Regions from separate parts of the Burkholderia sp. Bp9140 genome, predicted to be linked through region 2. Evidence: riboswitches for the same ligand, from Rfam matches in the RefSeq annotation. Region 2 holds a riboswitch; the other holds the start of a gene.

Region 1 (3,377 bases), on a different contig from region 2:
CGCGCCGAGGAATTCGAGCGCTTCGCCCATCAGCTCCAGATGCGGGGTGGGCACCGCATCCGGATTGCGGCGCACGCGCATCGTATTCCTGACGATCGTGCGGGCCGGCGCGAGATCGAATTCGAGTGCGACGGAATCGATGAGGAAGGCCGGCGGCGTATAGTCGGCGCGGCGGATCACGGTGGAGGAGGCGTTGTCGGACATGGTCGTCGAGATCGGTGGAGTGGGGATCGGGCCCGCTGCGCGGGCCGGGTGAACCGGGCCATTGTACAAAGGCTTGCGGCCGCGTGCCGGGCGAACTTTTTACCGGTTCCGGCAGTCCGCGTATTATCGGCATCCCGTGCGGTTCGCGTGGTGCGACGAACGGGTGACGGATCGACGAGGATCGACATGAAACGTGAATGGATTCAACGCGGTGCGGGCTGGACGGCGGTGCTGTGCGTGGCGCTGCTGACGGGCTGCACCAGCTACGTGACGACGCAGGTCACGGCCTTCTCCGACTGGAGCGGCAGCGACGCGACACGCACTTACGCTTTCACGCGCACGGATGCGCAGAAGCACAGCATCGAGCAGTCGACCTACGAGCCGATCGTCTCGAACGAGCTGTCCGCGTATGCGTTCCGGCAGGTGCCGGCCACGCAGGCGCGCTATCTGGTCGGGCTGGCCTACGGGGTCGGCAGCGATCTGGTGACGGTGCCGCAGCCGGTCTACTACGATCCGTGGTTCATGGGGCCGGGGCCGTACTGGCGGGGCGGGCCGTGGGGCCCGTGGGGGCCCTGGGGGCCGATGCCGGCCGGCTACGTCGCGCAGACCTATCAGGTCTTCGACTACACGCTCGGCATCCGGATTACCGAGCGCGCGACCGGCAAGGAGGTCTATAACGTGACCGCGCGCACTACCGGCGACAACGGCGCGCTGCTTTATGCGATGCCGTTCCTCGCACGCAGCGCGCTCGCCGATTTCCCGTTGGCGAACGGCGCGATCCGCACGGTGCGGCTGCCGGTCGACAAGCGCGGCGGGCCGGCTGCGCCGCCGGCCGCCAACGAGCGAGCGGTGCCGGCCGTGCCGGCATCGGGCGCGGCGGTCGCGAAGTAACGCGCCATCTCGTCACCGGCGCGGCCGTCTGGCCGCGCCGCCTGTTGCCTGCCTGCGTCAGGCCCCGACGCCCAGCAGCGCCAGCGCGCCCAGCACGACGAACAGCGCGGCCGCGATGCCGTGCACCAGCTTCGTCGGCAGGCAGTGCGCGAAACGGTCGCCCAGCAGGATCGCGGGCACGTTCGCGAGCATCATCCCGAAGGTCGTGCCGGCCACCACGCCGATGTAGTCCTGGAAGCGCGCGGCGAGCGCGACGGTCGCGATCTGCGTCTTGTCGCCCATTTCCGCGAGGAAGAACGCGACGAGCGTCGCGCCGAACACGCCGAGCCGCGAGCGGTTCGTGTTGGCTTCGTCGGCATCGAGCTTGTCCGGTACGAGGATCCACAACCCCATCGCGATGAACGAGAACGCGAGCGCCCAGCGCATGATCGACGGCGTGACGAGTACCCCCAGCCATTCGCCGAGCGCACCGGCGAGGCCATGGTTCACGAGCGTCGCGACGAGCACGCCGAGAATGATCGGCATGGGCTTGCGATAGCGCGCGGCCAGCACGAGGGACAGCAGTTGGGTCTTGTCGCCGATTTCAGCGAGGGCGACGGCGCCGGTGGAGATCAGGAAGGCTTGGGACACGTACGGGGTTCCACGGGCCGGTGTTGTGCGTGCGAGCGACGATCCGCCGCGCGCCGGGCCCTGATGCGGCGCGCAGTGAACCATCGGTCTCGCCAGGCCTCGGTGGCTGCATCCGCCATGGCCGAACGGCCAAGTCTGTTGACGGACGCCCCCGTCACGATGCGCGCCGGGGGCGCGGGACATCGAGCGGAGCGGCTACTCCCCAATGAGCGGCGAATTCTAGCACGGCGCGTGCCGTGCGCGGTGCGGATTCGGCGGCCCGGCATGCGCTGCAGCGCACGCCGGAGCAGGGTGAGGCAAACGCGCGTGAGTTACGCGGCGGCGCGGCGTGCGGCGCCGCGCTCGTGCACGAGCCGGCCGGCCGCGTACGTGCGGTACACGGCGCGGTCGTCGCCGAGCAGCGCGAACGCGAACAGCAGTTCCTCGAGCGACTCCGCGCGCTTCGTGCGGCGCGCGAGCAGCGGCGTGGCCTGCGGGTCGAGCACGACGAAGTCGGCTTCGGTGCGCGGCGCGAGCGTGCCGACCGTGTCGGCGAGATCGAGCGCCTGCGCGGCGCCGGCCGTCGCGAGCCAGAACATCCGCGTGGCGGTCAGATGGTGGCCCGACAGCCGCGCGACCTTGTGCGCCTCGTTCATCGTCTGCAGCATCGAGAACGACGTGCCGCCGCCGACGTCGGTCGCGAGCGTGACGGGCACGTCGTATTCGCCGGCCTTGTCGAAGTCGAACAGCCCGCTGCCGAGGAAGAAGTTCGACGTCGGGCAGTGCGCGACGACAGTGCGCGTCTCGGCCATCCGGCGGCGGTCCTCGTCGTCGAGGTGGATGCAGTGGCCGTATACCGCGCGCGGCCGCAGCAGCCCGTAGTGGTCGTAGATGTCGAGATAGCTGCGGTGCCCGGGGAACAGCTCGGCCACCCATTTCACTTCATCGACGTTTTCCGCGACATGGCTTTGCACGAACACGTCCGGATGGCGGCGCGCGAGTTCGCTGCACGCCTCGAGCTGCGCCTCGGTGGACGTCGGCGCGAAGCGCGGCGTGAGCGCGTACATCTGGCGGCCGTTGCCGTGCCAGCGGTCGATCAGCTCGGCGCTGTCGTCATAGCCCGATTGCGCGGTGTCGCGCAGGAACTCGGGGCAGTTGCGGTCCATCAGCACCTTGCCCGCGATCATCCGCAGGTCGCGCGCGTCGCTCGCCGCGAACAGCGCGTCGGCCGACTGCTTGTGCACGGTGCAGTAGACGAGCGCGCTCGTCGTGCCGCAGGCGAGCAGTTCGTCGACAAAGAAGTCGGCGACCTCGCGCGCATGCTCCGGATCGCCGAACTGGCGCTCGGTCGGGAACGTGTACTTGTCGAGCCACGGCAGTAGGCCGGGGGCCGGCGACGCGATCATGTCGGTCTGCGGATAGTGGATGTGCGTGTCGATGAAGCCGGGCACGATCAGCTTGTCGCGCAGGTCGTGGACGACCGCGTCGCGCGCGAGCGTCGCGGCGAGCCGCGCATGCGGGCCGGCCGCGACGACCTTGCCGTCGTCGACGATCAGGAGGCCGTCGGTCTCGTGGATCGCGGCCTGGCTCGACTGTGCCGGGTCGCCGTTGAAGGTCAGCAGCTGGGAACGGAAAGCGGTTTGCGTCATGACGAATGGTCCTGCATCAAGGTG
Region 2 (3,377 bases):
TCATCGCGCTGGCGGGCGTGGCCGCCGAGTTCGGCGTGGTGATGCTGCTGTACCTGAAGGGCGCGCTGCAGCGCCGCCTCGACGCCGGTGCGCCGCTGACCGATGCGATGCTGCTCGACGCGATTCGCGAAGGCGCGGTGCTGCGCGTGCGGCCGAAGGCGATGACGGTCGCCGTCGTGCTGGCCGGCCTCGTGCCGATCATGATCGGTCACGGCGCCGGCTCCGAAGTGATGCAGCGCATCGCCGCGCCGATGGTCGGCGGGATGGTCACCGCGCCGCTGCTGTCGATGTTCGTCATTCCCGCCGCGTGGCTTCTGCTGCAGCGCCGTCGTGCGCGAAGCGCGAGCCGTCAGCGGCATTCCGATGCAGTTCCTCACGGCATGAACGTGCCGTCCACCCCAACTGGAGAATCCCCATGAAGATGAATCAACTGATCGCCACTGCCGCAGCCGTTCTCGCAACCGGCGCGTTCGCCGTACCCGCGTTTGCCGCGGGCGACATGTCGGGCATGGACATGTCCGGCATGAAGATGTCGTCGGGCGGCGCGGCCGAGTCGAACACGGCGCTGACCGATGCCGAAGTGAAGAAGGTCGATGCCGCCAGCGGCAGGATCACGCTGAAGCACGGCGCGCTCGAGAACGTCGGGATGCCGTCGATGACGATGGCGTTCAAGGCGAAGGACGCGGCCATGCTCGCCGAGGTTCATGCGGGCGACAAGGTGAAGGTGCGCGTCGAGAACGTCAACGGCACGCTGACGATCGTCAAGCTCGTGAAGGCGTCGTAAGCGCGGGATGCGGGCGGCGCAGGCCGCCTGCAGCGCGGGCAGCGAAGCGCGATGCAGCTGCTTGCGCCGCGGTCGGGTGCGTGCGTCCGCCGGACGACGCGCCCGATCGCACCCGATGCGGCGTTTCAGCGCGTCAGCGCGTCAGCGTCACGAACAGATAGCCGACGTAACCGGCCCCGTTCGCGAGCAATGCCCAGATCGCGAGCCCGCGCGCGCGGGCATTGACGCGCAGCCAGACCGCCGCCGCGAGCGTGATGACCACGCCGGTCAGCACTTCGGGGCGCGGCTCCCACGGCGTCAGCATGATGCCGATCGCGGGCAGCAGCGTGCCCTGGAACACCATCGCGCCGGTGATGTTGCCGAACGCGAGCGTGTCCTTCCCGCGGCGGATCCACAGCACGCTGTTGACCTTCTCCGGCAGCTCCGTCGCGATCGGCACGATGATCAGCGACAGCAGCAGCGCGGAGATGCCGAGCAGGTGCGACACGCCTTCGACGCCGTGAATGAAGCCCTTTGCACCGCCGACGAGCAGTGCGACACCGAGCGCGAGCTGCAGCGCGATGGTCGCGAGGTTGGTCGGCAGCCCGACGCGCGACAGGAACATCGCGTGCGGCGCTTCGGTGCCGTGCCCGGCGTCGACGAGCTGCGTCGACGCGCGGAACGTCATCACGACATACGTCACGTAGATCCCGACCAGCATCACGGCGAGCAGCGCGCGGACGGCCCACACGTGATGCGGGACGAACATCGCGACGGTGGCGAGCGCGAACGCGGCGATGAAGTAGTTCAGGTCGCGCACGAAGCCGGTCCGCTCGGGCGTGATCGTGCCGGTCAGGCCGCGCGAGCGGATCACGGCGAGCGTCATCAGGAAGGTCGTCAGCGTCGCGAGCATCAGCGGCGCGCCGAGAATCGCGCCGACGCCGATTTCCTCGTTCACGGCCGCATTCGACGTGCCGCCCGCGAGCGCAAGCAGCGGCACCATCGTTTCGGGCAGCGCGGTGCCGACGGCCGCGAACAGCGAACCGGTGACGCCTTCGGAAATCTTCAGCCGTTCGCCGAGATGTTCGAGCGCATTCGTGAAGAGTTCGGCGGCGACCAGGATGACGAGCAGCATGAACGCCAGTTCGACGAGCATCAACGTCATGCGGCACCTCCGCAGGCAGGCATGCGGGCGGTCATGGAACGCGCGAAACGCGAAGAGGAGGCAAGGAGGAACATGGGGACTCCGTGGTCGGACGTGGACGAACCATGACGCATCTGCCGACGTCCGACCAGGACCGACGCGATGCGTCGATGGTCTCGCCAGACCGATTCGGCCGAACGCGCCACGGCCGCGGGCCGAGTGTGTTGACGCGTTCGCTTTCCGGGGAAGGAAAGCAGGCTACTCCCCAAAGACGAAGGGCAGTCTAGCCGAGCCGGCTGCTTTCGGCAAGATTGCGCGGTCATGCCCTTTCATTCTGGCGGGGCACTCGCGTTTCAGCGGATGCGCATGCCGTGCCGGGAAGCAACCGGCGTGCACGGGCGTCGTGCGCGTGTCACGAAGCCCCGGCCGGGAAATACAGCGCGAACGTGGTGCGTCCGTCGCGGCTCGCGACCTCGATCTTGCCGCGGTGCAGTTCGACGATCGACTTGACGATCGCGAGCCCGAGCCCGGCGTTGCGCGCCGCGCCGTGCCGCGACGAATCGATCCGGTAGAAGCGCTCGAAGATCCGCTCGATCTGTTCGGGCGGAATCGCGACGCCGCGGTTCGTGACTTCGACGACCGCGTAACCGGGCCGCGTCGATACGGCCAGCTCGATCGTCGACCCGGCTTCCGCGTGTTCGAGCGCGTTCGACGCGAGGTTGCTGACGGCGCGCCGGAACAGCGTCGCGTCCGCGACGACCGGCGCTTCGCCGTGCACGTCGAGGTGTACGCCGGCTTCGTCGGCCAGCGCCTGGAAATACGACGCGAGCCGGCGCAGCTCGTTGCCCGCGTCGAGTTCGACGGTCTTCAGGTGCTGCAGCGCATTGTCCGTGCGCGCAAGAAACAGCATGTTCTCGATCATCCGCTGCAGCCGTTCGCATTCCTCGATGTTCGAATCGATCAGCGCCTCGTATTCCTCGGTGGTGCGGGCGCGCGACAGCGTGACCTGCGACGAGCTGATCACGTTCGCGAGCGGCGTGCGCATGTCGTGTGCGAGGTCGGACGAGAACTGCGACAGCCGCACGAACGCGCGCTCGAGGCGGTCGAGCATCCGGTTGACCGACGTGGCGAGCTCGCGCAATTCGACCGGGCCGCCGCGCGCATCGAGGCGCGCGTTCAGGTTGTGCGCCTCGATGCGCGACGTCTGCCGGCCGAGGCTCTCGACCGGGCGCAGGCCGCGCGATGCGACCGCGTAGCCGAGCGCGCCGACCAGCAGCGCGCCGAGGGCGGCCGCGAGCCAGATGTCGACGCGATAGCTTTCCAGCAGTGACTGGCGATCGGTCGCCGTACGCGCCAGCGCGACCTGGATGGTCTCGCCCGACGGCAGCGCGGCGCGCGCACGCACGCAGCGCGACGTGCCGATGCCGGACGGCGAGCAGGTGAACGGGCGGGCGGCCGCGCCCGCCGCAG

What was found. A riboswitch is a leader RNA that binds a small molecule or an ion and turns the genes downstream of it on or off. The one in region 2 is predicted to bind manganese.
Region 1: it holds a riboswitch for manganese, as region 2 does, so the genes downstream of both, DIE21_RS05745 (TMEM165/GDT1 family protein) here and DIE21_RS23350 (sodium:calcium antiporter) in region 2, are expected to answer to the same signal.

What each region holds. Positions count from the first base shown of each region.
Region 1 covers NZ_QTPQ01000005.1:12,153-15,529, reverse strand. Annotated here, with positions in the region: gene pepN (aminopeptidase N) at 1-204, opposite strand, end outside; gene DIE21_RS05750 (DUF4136 domain-containing protein) at 391-1,095, shown strand; gene DIE21_RS05745 (TMEM165/GDT1 family protein) at 1,153-1,725, opposite strand; yybP-ykoY riboswitch at 1,804-1,941, opposite strand; gene guaD (guanine deaminase) at 2,037-3,353, opposite strand; gene DIE21_RS05730 (hypothetical protein) at 3,370-3,377, opposite strand, start outside.
Region 2 covers NZ_QTPQ01000029.1:13,023-16,399, reverse strand. Annotated here, with positions in the region: gene DIE21_RS23360 (efflux RND transporter permease subunit) at 1-419, shown strand, start outside; gene DIE21_RS23355 (copper-binding protein) at 416-784, shown strand; gene DIE21_RS23350 (sodium:calcium antiporter) at 918-1,928, opposite strand; yybP-ykoY riboswitch at 2,011-2,186, opposite strand; gene DIE21_RS23345 (heavy metal sensor histidine kinase) at 2,320-3,377, opposite strand, start outside.